DNA from 4 places in the Micromonospora sp. NPDC050200 genome. Region 1 is predicted to be linked to each of the others. Evidence: riboswitches for the same ligand, from Rfam matches in the RefSeq annotation. Region 1 holds a riboswitch; each other region holds the start of a gene.

Region 1 (3,023 bases):
ACGCCCAGGGTCGTCCGCCGGCTCGCCCGGCCGGCCTGCGGCGGGTCGCTCGCCGCCTGCTCACACTGGTCGCCGCCGTGGCCGTCGGCGCCGGGATGCTCGCCGTGCCGGCGTACGCCGCGCCCACACCGGAGGAGATCGAGGCGGCGATCGACAAGCAGTGGGAACAGCTGGAACCGACCATCGAGCAGTACAACAAGGTCCGCGCCCAGCTGAAGGTCAACCGCAAGAAGTCGGCCGAGCTGGAGAAGAAGATCCAGCCGCTGGCCCTGCAGACCGAGCTGGCCATGAACCGGGTCGGCGACCTCGCCTCCCGCTACTACATGACGGGCCCCTCGCAGGACATCGGCGCGCTGCTGATCAGCGCCAAGCCGGGCACCCTGACCGAGCAGCTGACCATCCTGGACCGCCTCGCCGCGCAGGAGCGCAAGGAGCTCCAGGTCGTCATCGACGCCCGGCAGAAGTACGACGCCGAGAAGCAGAAGCTCGACACGCTGATCGCCGCGGAGGTCAAGCAGGAGAAGGAGCTGGCCGCCAAGAAGTCGCAGATCAACGCCGAGATCAAGCGGCTCCAGGCGGCGATGCCGAAGACCGTGGTCAAGGTGGCCGGTTGTCCCACCATCAAGGGCGTGGTGAGTTCCGCCGCGCAGACCGCCATCCGGGTGGCCTGCCAGCAGGTGGGTGAGCCGTACGTCTGGGGCGCTGACGGGCCGGACTCGTTCGACTGCTCCGGCCTCACCCAGTACGCCTACAAGGCCGCCGGGATCTACCTGACCCACCACACCGGCGCCCAGTGGAACGAGGGCAAGTCCATCCCGCGCTCCGAGGCGCGCCCGGGGGACCTGGTGTTCTTCTTCAGCGACCTGCACCACGTCGGTCTCTACCTCGGCAACGGTCTGATGGTCCACGCGCCCCGGACCGGCAAGCCGGTCCAGGTCGCCAGCATCGACTACATGCCGGTCGCCGGGTTCCGACGACCGAACTGACCCGTCCGACCCACCGCGAACCCCCGGTCACCCCGACCGGGGGTTCCGCGTATCCGGACCTGTCCCGGCATGGCGGGTTGCGGATCGATAACGGTCCTCTCTACTCTGGTCCTTCGTCGGCCGCCGACGGTCCGTCCAACCCGGGCGGCAGCGGCCGGCACCGCCGAGTCGCCTCCGGGTGAACCGGGGACCCAGGTACGCCGGGGTGAATCCGCAGCCACTGCGGTAGGGCGCTCCCTTCCCGCCCGAACCCGTCAGCTAACCCGGTAGGCGGTCGCGGAAGAAGGAGTACGGAGCCCGGTGGCACACCATGCCCCGCGGCCACCGTCGTACCGGTCGACCCAGGTCACCCGGCCGACGGCTGCGCCGCGCCCACGCTGGTCCCGCTTTACCACCACCCTCGCCGCCCTCGCCGGTGCCGCCGTCGTCCTGACCGGTGGCGCCACGGCGGCCCATGCCGAACCCTCGGTCGCCGAGATCGAGCGGCAGATCGACCAGGACTGGAACACCCTCGAACCGATCATCGAGCAGCACAACGCCACCCGGCAGGATCTGGCCGCCAAGCGCCGGCAGGCCGACGCGCTGGCCAAGCGGATCGGACCGCTGCAACTCCAGGTCGACCTCGCGATGAACCAGGTCAGCGGCCTCGCCGCCGAGGCGTACAAGGGGGAGAACCTCTCCGCCGTCAACGCCCTGCTCGGCAGCAGCTCCCCCAGCGAGCTGGTCGACCAGCTCGAACTGCTCGACCGGTTCGCCGAGCGGCAGCAGCGCGACGTGCGGGCCGTCAAGGACCTGCGCGACCAGCTCGCCGCGAAGAAGGCGCCGCTGGACGAGATGGTGGCCCAGCTCGCCCGCACCGAGGCCCAGCTGGCCGCGAAGAAGAAGCAGATCAACGCCGAGATCGACCGGCTGCAGAAGCTGCGGCTCAAGGTGTACGGCAACGGTGGCGGCGGCGCGCTGCGCCCGGCCCCGTGCCCGGCCGGCTACCCCGGCGGCCCCGCCGGAACGGCGGTCAAGTTCGCCTGCGCCCAGATCGGCAAGCCCTACGTCTGGGGCGCCGAGGGCCCGAGCTCGTACGACTGCTCCGGCCTGATGCTCGCGGCGTGGGCCAAGGCCGGTGTCTCGCTCCCGCACAACGCCCGCCAGCAGCGCCAGGTGACCGCCCGGGTCAGCCGGGCCGACCTGCGCCCCGGCGACCTGGTCTTCTACTACGCCGACCTGCACCACGTCGGCATGTACGTCGGCGGCGGCTGGGTGGTCCACGCCTCCCAGGCCGGGGTGCCGATCAAGATGAAGCGCGTCGACGACGGGCCGGTCCACAGCTACGGCCGGCCGGGCTGAGCGCGCGCCGGGCTCCTCGGGTTCCGGGGGCCCGGCGCGGCGGTCAGCGGGTGGGCCAGGTGCGCCAGTGCTGCCAGGAGCGGCTCGGGGTCGGCCCGCGCTGGCCCTGGTAGCGCGACCCGTAGACGGCGGAGCCGTACGGGTGCTCGGCCGGGGACGAGAGCCGGAAGATGCAGAGCTGGCCGATCTTCATGCCGGGCCAGAGCGTGATCGGCAGGTTCGCCACGTTCGACAGTTCCAGCGTCACGTGCCCGGAGAAGCCCGGGTCGATGAAGCCGGCGGTCGAGTGGGTGAGCAGGCCGAGCCGGCCCAGGGAACTTTTCCCTTCGAGCCGGCCGGCGAGTTGGTCGCCGAGCGAGATCACCTCCAGCGTGGAGGCGAGCACGAACTCGCCGGGGTGCAGCACGAACGGCTCGCCCTCGGGGACCTCCACCATCGAGGTGAGGTCGTCCTGCTGCATCGCCGGGTCGATGTGCGTGTACAGGTGGTTGTTGAAGACCCGGAAGAGCCGGTCGAGGCGCACGTCGATGCTGGACGGCTGCACCAGCGTGGGCTCGAAGGGCTCCAGCCCGAGCGTGCCCGTCTTGATCTCGGAGACCAGGTCGCGGTCGGAGAGCAGCATCGGCACACCATATCGAGCGGACCGGGTGACCTGCGTGTCGGACTGCGCATTCGTACACGTGTTCGATAGGATGT
Region 2 (3,023 bases), on a different contig from region 1:
AGACCAACGGGATCATCTGGAACACCAGGACCCTCAGCCTCGCCTCCGGCGACATTTCCAAGTACTGGAGCGCTGGCTGGCTGAAGCCGGGCACGGCCTACAACAACGGCGCCGGGTGCACCCTGTACAAGCCGCCGAACAGCGACCCGGACACCACCGACTACTACAAGTGGAAGCGTACGAGCGCCATCGCGGCCAGGTTCACCATCAAGGCGACCGGCACCACAGTGTTCGCCGCCACCATGCACCTGCCGCAGGAGAACCGGCAGAATGCGTGTGCGGGCGATGGCTACACCGGAATCGCCAACACCGGCATCCACATTGGCGCCGACGCCACCAGCCTGATGAGCGCGTCGACGATCCGGGTCGTGGGGATCGACGCCAACCGCACGGGCATCGCGCCGACCACGCTGAGCGGCTTCGGCATGACCGGCTACGGATCGAAGGCGACCAACGGCTCGAGCAAGATCGACTATCTCTTCATCGAGGGCAGCGTGCGGCCGTCGAGCATCGACCACACAGTGAGCGGAACCAAGTCGAATCACCTCGCCCTGCACGGCTTCATCAACTACTGACACCGCGGTCGACCGCCCGCGCTCGGACGGTCGCGCCGGTGCACCACCCACGCGTCCAAAACGCCTCGGACGCCGGGCCGGAGGGAGCCGGCGCCCGAGGCGCGGGGACGGGATCAGGCGGAGTAGCCGCGGGTGGCGATCCAGTTCGCCAGGTCGATGGTGCTCATCCAGTACGACGGCAGGTTCGGGTTCGCCGAGTCGGCGATCCGGACCGTCCGGCCGCCGTTCTGGTAGCCGACCACGGCGATGTAGTGGCCGCCCGGGAAGGAGTGCCAGCCGCCGTCGGTGTCGGTGGCGGTGCCGGCGATGTTCGCCACCACGCCCCGCCGGTCGTTGATCGCCGCGATCACGTCGGCCTGGAGCTGGTCGATCTGCGCCGAGCTCGGGGTGCCCGCGAACATCCGGGTCCGGTACGGGTTGCCCTTGACGAACTGGTTCAGGCCCCGGGTGGTGTCCAGCGCGGAGTTGGTGCCCATCTCGGTGGTGCCGAGGGGGGCCTCCAGCTCGTACTGGGTCCGCTCGATGCCGGCCGCGCTGAGCGCGTTGCGCACCGCCGCCGGACCGCAGTTGTAGTAGGTGGTCTGCGCCTGGTAGTCGTAGTTGAGGACCTTGGTCGACGGCGGCTTCGGGGCTGCCGTGCGGGTCAGGTCCGGGTCCGCCGTGGCCTTGGCGGCGCTGGGCGACGGCGAGGCGCTGACCGAGGGCGAGGCGCTGGCGGACGGGGTGGTGGCGACGCGGGCCTCGCTGCGGGTGGCGACGTCGTCCAGCCGGGGCGCCACCTCGGCGACGGCAGCCGAGGCCTGCTGGGCGGCGGGCGCCTCGCCGGTGGACAGGGTGGCGGCGCCGGAGACCAGCACGAGCGCGGCGGCCGAACCGGCGACGAGCTGGTACGGCCGCTCGGTGGCCAGCCGGCGCAGCTGCCGCTTCAGGGGGTGCTTCACGTGTTTTCCTCCACGGTACGAGGGCGGGAGCGGCGTGCCGGACCGGCGCGTGACGGGATGTCACCCGCGGTGTGAGGACCGGTGTGGGGGCCGCTCGGCGGGGTGCGCCCGGTCAGTGGCCGGGCGGCGGGGTGGATGCCGGGATCAGCGCGCGAGGGCGCGGCGGACCGGCGGGAGCACCCCGGTACCGAGGTGGGGAGAGAACCGAGGGATGCGAGCGGGCTGCACGAGGATGGAACTCCTTCCGACACCGCCTACCGGGTTAGCTGACGGATTCGGGCGGGAAGAGAGCCCTACCACGGGCCGTGGCCCGCGGATTCACCCCGGACGTGCATGGGTCCCCGGTTCGTGGAAATCCACGATTGAGCGGGTCGGCGCGGCGTCGCCTCTTGCGATCGGAAACCGCACCAGACCGGGGCGACATTACTGGCCGGTCGGCGTGCCCGCAAAGGGCTGTCAGCTGCGTAAACATGATCAGGGCAACGAATTTGCGGTACAGTTCGGCACTGACGTCACTCAATGGGACAGGCGGCTTTTCGGGAACCAACGGGCCGCAACCGGACGACCTGGCGGCAACCACTCCGGATCGCCGAGGCCGATGTCACCGGCTGTGCCCGGATGACCGGTTTCCCGATTGGCGTGACGTGACTCACGGCAATCCGGGTAACGATTTGGACGCTGGCCGCGCCGTCAGCCCACCCGGGGCGGGCCGCCAGCACGCCGCGGGCGCGGTACGCGCCGCCGCCGTCGCCGCCCGCGGGGCGGGCACCCGCACCGGACGCAGCCGCTCCGCCGCCGCGTACGCCTCCACGGCCAGGGCGCGGGCCGCCTCGGCGGCCAGTTCGGCGTCCCGCCACGCCGACCGCTCCCGCCCGGCCGCCGCCCGGTACGCGTCCCGCCGGCCGTCGCGTACCGCCCGGGCCAGCAGCGCCTCCTGCTCGACGGGGTGCCGCCGCGGGTCCCAGCCGTCCCGGTGCGCGAAGACGTCCCGCAGCCGCTCCACCGGCAGCTCGCCCCGCCAGTGGGCCGCCACCACCGCCTGGTGCAGCCAGCGCTCCCGTCCGGCGTACTCGGCCGGGGTGCGGGGGGGTGCGCGGGGCGGGCAGGGCGCCGGCGCCGGCGAACCGGCGGGCGGCGCTCTCCGCCTCGTCGTACGCCTCCCCGGCCCGGTCCACCGCCTCCTGGGTGGCCAGCCAGGCTTCCCGCCGCCGGCGCGCGGTCCGGGCCGCGCCAGCGGCGGCGACGGCGACCTCCTCGGCGTACCGGCGCAGGTCCGCCAGCTCGGCGGCCGGGGACGGGTCGGCGGCCGGCTCCTCGGGGGCGCCGTCCCGTTCGGGGCGGGCCACCAGCACGGTGAGCACGGTCAGGGCGAGCACGAGCAGGGCCGACCAGATGGCGGCGGCGGTCGGGACCTCGATGAGGAACTGGTAGAGGACGGTGTTCACGGGTCGGCACCTCCCGGGAGCGGGATGCGGAAGAGGACTCCGCACGCCGGCCCGGGAGGCGA
Region 3 (3,023 bases), on a different contig from region 1:
GGTACGCGTCCCGGTGCGCACGTCCCGCCGGTGAACCGACCGGCCGGCTGACACGTACCCCGCTCTGGATCGTTGGGAGACTCGCAATGGGCGCCGACCACACCCGCCCCGCTCCGCCCGCCCCACCGGGGGTGCGGCGGATCCTCGTCGCGGCGGTGGTCCCGCTGTTCGTCGTCACGGTGATCGCCGCGCTGGTGCTCTGGCCGCGCGACTCCGGGCAGGCCGACGGCGGCACCGAGCCGCCGCGCCACCACGGCACGGTGACCCGGGTGGTGACCGAACCGTGCCCGCCGACGCCGGAGGCCCCCGAGGGGTCGCCCGGGGCGGCCGAGGGTCCGTGCGGGACGGTGACGGTCCGGGTCGAGCAGGGCCCGGACAGCGGCAGCCAGGTGGAGACCCCGGTGCCGGCCGGCCCGGGCGCGCCCAGTGTGGCGGTCGGCGACGAGGTGGTGCTGGTCCAGCTCTCCGACCCGGCCGACACCACGGCCAGCAGCTACCAGATCGCCGAGCACCAGCGGGGCAAGCCCCTGCTGCTGCTGGTGGCGCTCTTCGCGGCGGCGATCGTGGCGTTCGGCCGGCTGCGCGGGCTGGCCGCGCTGGCCGGGCTGGGCGCCAGCTTCGCCATCCTGCTGGCCTTCGTGGTGCCCGGGATCGCCGCGGGCGGCTCACCGCTGCTGATCGCCGTCACCGGCTCGGCGTTGATCATGTTCGTGGTGCTGTACCTGACCCACGGGATCACCGCGCAGACCTCGGTGGCGGTCCTCGGCACGCTGGGCAGCCTGGTGCTGACCGGGCTGCTCGGCACGCTGGCCACCGCCGCCACCCACCTGACCGGGTACGGCAGCGAGGAGGCCACCACGCTGTCGATGTACCAGCGCGACGTCGACCTGCACGGGCTGCTGCTGGCCGGCATCATCATCGGCTCGCTCGGCGTGCTCGACGACGTCACCGTCACCCAGGCCGCCACGGTCACCGAGCTGGCGCACGCCAACCCCGGGCTGTCCCGGACGCAGCTCTACCGGGCCGCCACCCGGGTCGGCCGGGCGCACATCGCCTCCACGGTCAACACCATCGTGCTCGCGTACGCGGGCGCGTCGCTGCCGCTGCTGCTCCTGCTCACCGCCGACAGCCGGCCGGTGAGCCAGATCCTCACCAGCGAGTTCCTGGCCCAGGAGATCGTCCGCAGCGCGGTGGCGACGCTCGGCCTGGTCGCCGCAGTGCCGCTGACCACCGGGCTGGCCGCGCTGGTGGCCACCGCCGGCCGTGGCCCGACGGCCGACCCGGCGCGGGGTTCCGGTCCGGCGCCCACGCCCCGCCCCTCCGTCGAGCGGGACGCGGCGCTCGAGGCGCTGAGCGCGCCGGGTCACGGCGGACCGTCCACCCCGGGCCCCGCACGGTGGCCCGACCCGGAAAGGAGCACGGACGCCGCATGGTGAAACTCCGCTGCGTGACCGACGACGACGCGGAACCTGACGAACGCGTCACTCGTCACGCAACGCCACGACGAAATAACGCGATTAGTCGGGTTCTGGACGTAGATCCCCGGCACGGCTGTCAGGTAACCTCGCTGCCGGCCACCGCCGAAGGCGCGCTGCGGCGCCTGCGGTGCCGCCGCCCAATCGCCGTACGGCGAGCCGGGGAACCAGGTACATGGGGTGAATCCGCGCGAGCGGTAGGGGCCACTTCCGTCCCGAACCCGTCAGCTAACCCGGTCGGCGGTCGACGGAAGGGAACACTGTGACGGCACCCCTGCGCCGCTGGTTGACACCGGTGGTGGCCGTGTTCGCCGCCCTGGCCATCCTCGCCGGGCCGACAGCCGCGATCGCCGCTCCCTCGACCCCCACCCCCTCGGGGCACGAGGAGGACGACGAGCCCAAGCTGCTCACCGACGTCATCGAGCTGCGCAACCGCGAGTACTCGAAGGCCAAGACGCAGCTGGGGAAGTCCAAGAAGCGGCAGCAGCAGCTCGGGCTGGAGGTGCGCCGCGCGCAGGACCAGCTGGAGGCGTTGCGGCCGCAGGTCTCCCAGATCGCCGCGCAGTCGTACCGGACCGGCCGGATCGGCGCGCTGGCGATGCTGCTGGAGAGCGACGCGCCGGACTCGTTCGTCAGGCGCGCCGCCGCGCTCGACGAACTGAACATGGTGAACGCGAAGAAGCTGGCCGAGGTCACCGCCGCCAAGAACCGCGCGGAGCAGGCCAAGCTGGCGCTCGACGCCGAGGTGCGCGAGCAGCAGAAGCTCGCCAACGACATGGCCCGGGAGAGCCGCGAGGCGGAGAAGGCGCTCGCGCTGGTGGGCGGCCGGGGCTTCACCGGCGGCCTGGTCGACGCGACGTCGCCGGTCGCCCGGATCGGCCCCGGCCGGACGGCGGACGGCGGCTGGCGCTCCGAGTCGCGCACCGAGAACGACCCGACCACCTCGGGCCTCATCACGCCGCGCACCCTGCACGCGTACAAGGAGGTCCGGCGGGCCGGCTTCAGCCGGTTCGCGGGCTGCTACCGGTCGGGCGGGCCGTGGGAGCATCCGAAGGGCAAGGCCTGCGACTGGTCGTTGCAGAGAAGCGGCTTCGCCCCGTGGTACAACAACGACACCCGGATGTACGGCAACAACCTCGCCGCGTTCCTGATCCGCAACGCCGACCGGCTCGGCATCTACTACGTCATCTGGAACCGGCAGATCTGGTTCCCGGCGACCGGGTGGAGGTCGTACAGCGGACCGTCGAACCACACCGACCACGTGCACATGTCGATGTTGTAGCGCACGACGCGTACCGAACGAGGGCCGTCCCCGGTGGGGGCGGCCCTCGTCGCGTCGGGTGGTTCAGCCGGCGACGGCGGCCGCGCGGTCGGCCTGGGCCGGTGCGGCAGCGGACCCGCCGGCGGCCACCGTCCGCACCTCGCCGGCGGTGAGCCGGTACGACATGCCGACCACCGCGCACCGCCCGGCGGCGACCGCACCGGCCAGGACGGCGGAGTTGCCGAGCAGCGCCTCCACGGTGTGCGCGATGTGGATGTCCACGATCT
Region 4 (3,023 bases), on a different contig from region 1:
CGAGGTGGAGGGCACGGTCGGCGTGATCACGCCGGTGCCGCGCCGCGACGAGGTGGCCGGCTGGCTGGGCGGGCGGGGCGGTTCCCGGCTCCAGGTGGTGACCAGCCTCCAGGCCAAGGGCATGGAGTACGACGGCGTCGTGCTGGTCTGCCCGGCCGAGATCCGGGCCGACCCCGGCTCGGGGGTACGCACCCTCTACGTCGCCCTCTCCCGGGCCACCCAGCGCCTCACCACCATCGACCCAACCCCCTGACCGCCCCCGCCCCGCCCTCCCACCCCGCCCTCCCACCCCGCCCGGAATCCGCGCACTTTCCGAGAAAGAGTGGCCATTCCGCCCGCGGAGACCACTCTTTCTCTGAAAGTGCGGCGCATCGGGGGCCGATTGCCGGGTTAGTTGCATACATAGCGATGTGAGCATAGGTTAGGTCTGGTCGGCGGTGGCGACGGAAGGTGTGGGCGTGGGCGCAGGGCATGAGCACCACGGGTCGGTCGCGAACGCGGCGCACCGCCACCGGGGGCGGCTCTGGGCGGCCTTCGCGCTGCTCGCCGCGCTGATGGTGATCGAGGCGGTCACCGCGTTCGGCACCGGCTCACTGGCCCTGCTCTCCGACGCCGGGCACATGTTCACCGACGTGCTCGGCATCGGCATGGCCCTGGCCGCCATCACCGCCACCACCCGCCGCGACGGGGACCCCCAGCGCACCTTCGGGCTCTACCGGCTGGAGGTGCTGGCCGCGCTCGCCAACGCCGTCCTGCTCAGCGGGGTGGCGATCTACGTGCTGATCGAGGCGGTACGCCGGTTCGGCAACCCGCCGGAGGTGCGTACCGGCCCGATGCTGGCGGTGGCGGTGCTCGGCCTGCTGGCCAACCTCGTCGCGTTCGCCCTGCTCCGCGAGGGCGCGCAGGAGAGCATCAACCTGCGCGGGGCGTACCTGGAGGTGCTCGGCGACCTGCTCGGCTCGCTCGGCGTGATCGGCGCCGCGCTGCTCATCGCCGGCACCGGCTGGTGGTGGGCCGACCCGGCGGTGGCGGTGGCGATCGGCCTGTTCATCCTCCCCCGCACCTGGCGGCTCGGCCGGGCGGCGGTCCGCATCCTGGTCCAGGCCGCCCCGGAGCACCTCCAGGTGACCGCCGTGCACGACCGGCTGACCGCCGTCCCCGGCGTCGCCGAGGTCCACGACCTGCACGTCTGGACGCTCACCTCCGGCATGGAGGTCGCCTCCGCCCACCTCACCATGGCCCCGGGCGCCGAGGTCGGCACGGTGCTCGCCGCGGCCCGGAGCGCCCTGCACGAGGACTTCCACATCGAGCACGCCACCCTCCAGATCGAGCCGGGCGCCGCCCCCGGCGCGTGCGGCCAGGTGGAGTGGTGACAAAATCGGGCACCTGTTATCCCGTTATGTCACCTACACCACGATTACCTCCAGTACCCTCAGTCACGAAACGGGCGGGTGTCACACCCGTACCGGTAGGCTCGGTCCCGGCCTCCGCCAGGCGGCACCCACCGGTGCCGGCGGTGACCGCCGCCTAATCGCCCGCCCGGGCGAGCCGGGGAACCATGTTCGTGGGGTGCATCCGCGTCAGCGGTAGGGATCTTCCGTCCCGAACCCGTCAGCTAACCCGGTCGGCGGCTGACGGAAGGACATGTGCATGCACGTACGACGTACCACCGCCCGGCTGGCGGCCACGGTCGTCGCGACGCTCGCCCTCGGCGTGTCGTCCGCGCCGGTCCCGGTGGCCGCCGCTCCCCCCGCCACCCGGCTCGCCGCCGCACCCGGCGACGACGAGGGCGGCAGCCCCGCCCTGCGCGCCCAGCTCGACGCGGCCAGCAAGGGCTGGATCGACGCCAGGGCCGCGCTGGAACGCTCCACCAAACGGCAGCGGGAGCTCACCGAGCAGCTCAGGACGATCGAGTCGGAGCTGACCGTCCAGCACGGCAAGGTCGGCGAGATCGCCGGCGTGGCCTACCGGACCGGCCGGCTGGGGCCGGTGTCGGCGCTGCTGAACAGCTCCAGCCCGGAGGGCTTCCTGGACCGGGCGGCGGCGCTGGAGACCGTCGCCGCCAACGAGGACCGGGAGCTGCGCGGCCTCATCCGGACCCGCGACGAGGCCACCCGCACCCGGGCCGCGCTCGACAAGGAGATCGTCGAGGAGCGCAAGCAGGTCGCGGTGATGGCCAAGCGCAAGCAGCAGGCCGAGCGGGCGCTCGCGGTGGCCGCCGCCGACAAGCCCGCCACCACCGCCACCGCCGGCTCCAACCGGGGCACCTCCACCGCCACCGCCCGGCCGGCGCCGCGCAACTCCGACGGTTCCTGGCCGCCGGAGTCGTGCAGCGTCAACGACCCGACCCCGGCCAACGGCTGCATCACCCCGCGCATGCTCAACGCACTCCAGCAGGCCAAGGCCGCCGGCTTCACCCGGTACGTCTCCTGCTACCGGCCCAGCGGGTCGGGTGAGCATCCCAAGGGGCGGGCCTGCGACTTCGCGGCCCAGAAGGACGGCTTCGGCGGCGACGCCACCGGCGGCGACAAGACGTACGGCAACAACCTGGCCGCGTACTTCATCCGCAACGCCGACCGGCTCGGCGTGCTCTACGTGATCTGGTACCGGCAGATCTGGCTGCCCAGCAGCGGGTGGAAGTCGTACAGCGGGGCGGGCGGAGACCCGTCCAGCGACCACACCAACCACGTGCACCTGTCGGTCTACTGACCGACCCCGACGGGGCCCGTCCGGCGCGGACGGGCCCCGCGCCGTACGCGCCCCGACGTACGCCGAATGTCGCCGGTCGGCCCACGACAGGCCGCGGCGCCCGGACGAGCATCAAGGCATGACCCGACTCTCCCCCGACGCCCGCAAGAGCCTGCTCACCCTGCACCTGGTGACCGCGCTGGGCTGGCTCGGCGCGGACCTCGTGCTGCTCACCCTCGGCGTCGCCGGGCTGCGCGGGGCCGACCCGGGGGTGGTCTACCCGGCGGCGGCACTGGTGGCCACCTGGCTCTTCGCGCCGCTGAGCGTGCTGGTGT

The links. A riboswitch is a leader RNA that binds a small molecule or an ion and turns the genes downstream of it on or off. The one in region 1 is predicted to bind cyclic di-AMP.
Region 2: linked by a shared signal. The riboswitch ahead of AB0I41_RS06635 (C39 family peptidase) and the one ahead of AB0I41_RS23330 (NlpC/P60 family protein) in region 1 are both predicted to bind cyclic di-AMP.
Region 3: linked by a shared signal. The riboswitch ahead of AB0I41_RS17980 (hypothetical protein) and the one ahead of AB0I41_RS23330 (NlpC/P60 family protein) in region 1 are both predicted to bind cyclic di-AMP.
Region 4: linked by a shared signal. The riboswitch ahead of AB0I41_RS12150 (hypothetical protein) and the one ahead of AB0I41_RS23330 (NlpC/P60 family protein) in region 1 are both predicted to bind cyclic di-AMP.

The regions. Positions count from the first base shown of each region.
Region 1 is NZ_JBFALG010000038.1:35,129-38,151, reverse strand. Features, by position in the region: gene AB0I41_RS23335 (NlpC/P60 family protein) at 1-986, shown strand, start outside; cyclic di-AMP (ydaO/yuaA leader) riboswitch at 1,138-1,274, shown strand; gene AB0I41_RS23330 (NlpC/P60 family protein) at 1,287-2,327, shown strand; gene dcd (dCTP deaminase) at 2,371-2,949, opposite strand.
Region 2 is NZ_JBFALG010000006.1:105,436-108,458, reverse strand. Features, by position in the region: gene AB0I41_RS06640 (hypothetical protein) at 1-575, shown strand, start outside; gene AB0I41_RS06635 (C39 family peptidase) at 689-1,516, opposite strand; cyclic di-AMP (ydaO/yuaA leader) riboswitch at 1,753-1,895, opposite strand; gene AB0I41_RS06630 (hypothetical protein) at 2,166-2,549, opposite strand; gene AB0I41_RS06625 (hypothetical protein) at 2,606-2,947, shown strand.
Region 3 is NZ_JBFALG010000024.1:80,073-83,095, forward strand. Features, by position in the region: gene AB0I41_RS17975 (YibE/F family protein) at 87-1,436, shown strand; cyclic di-AMP (ydaO/yuaA leader) riboswitch at 1,603-1,733, shown strand; gene AB0I41_RS17980 (hypothetical protein) at 1,738-2,757, shown strand; gene AB0I41_RS17985 (carbonic anhydrase) at 2,821-3,023, opposite strand, start outside.
Region 4 is NZ_JBFALG010000014.1:30,247-33,269, reverse strand. Features, by position in the region: gene AB0I41_RS12160 (AAA family ATPase) at 1-253, shown strand, start outside; gene AB0I41_RS12155 (cation diffusion facilitator family transporter) at 459-1,373, shown strand; cyclic di-AMP (ydaO/yuaA leader) riboswitch at 1,515-1,646, shown strand; gene AB0I41_RS12150 (hypothetical protein) at 1,651-2,709, shown strand; gene AB0I41_RS12145 (hypothetical protein) at 2,828-3,023, shown strand, end outside.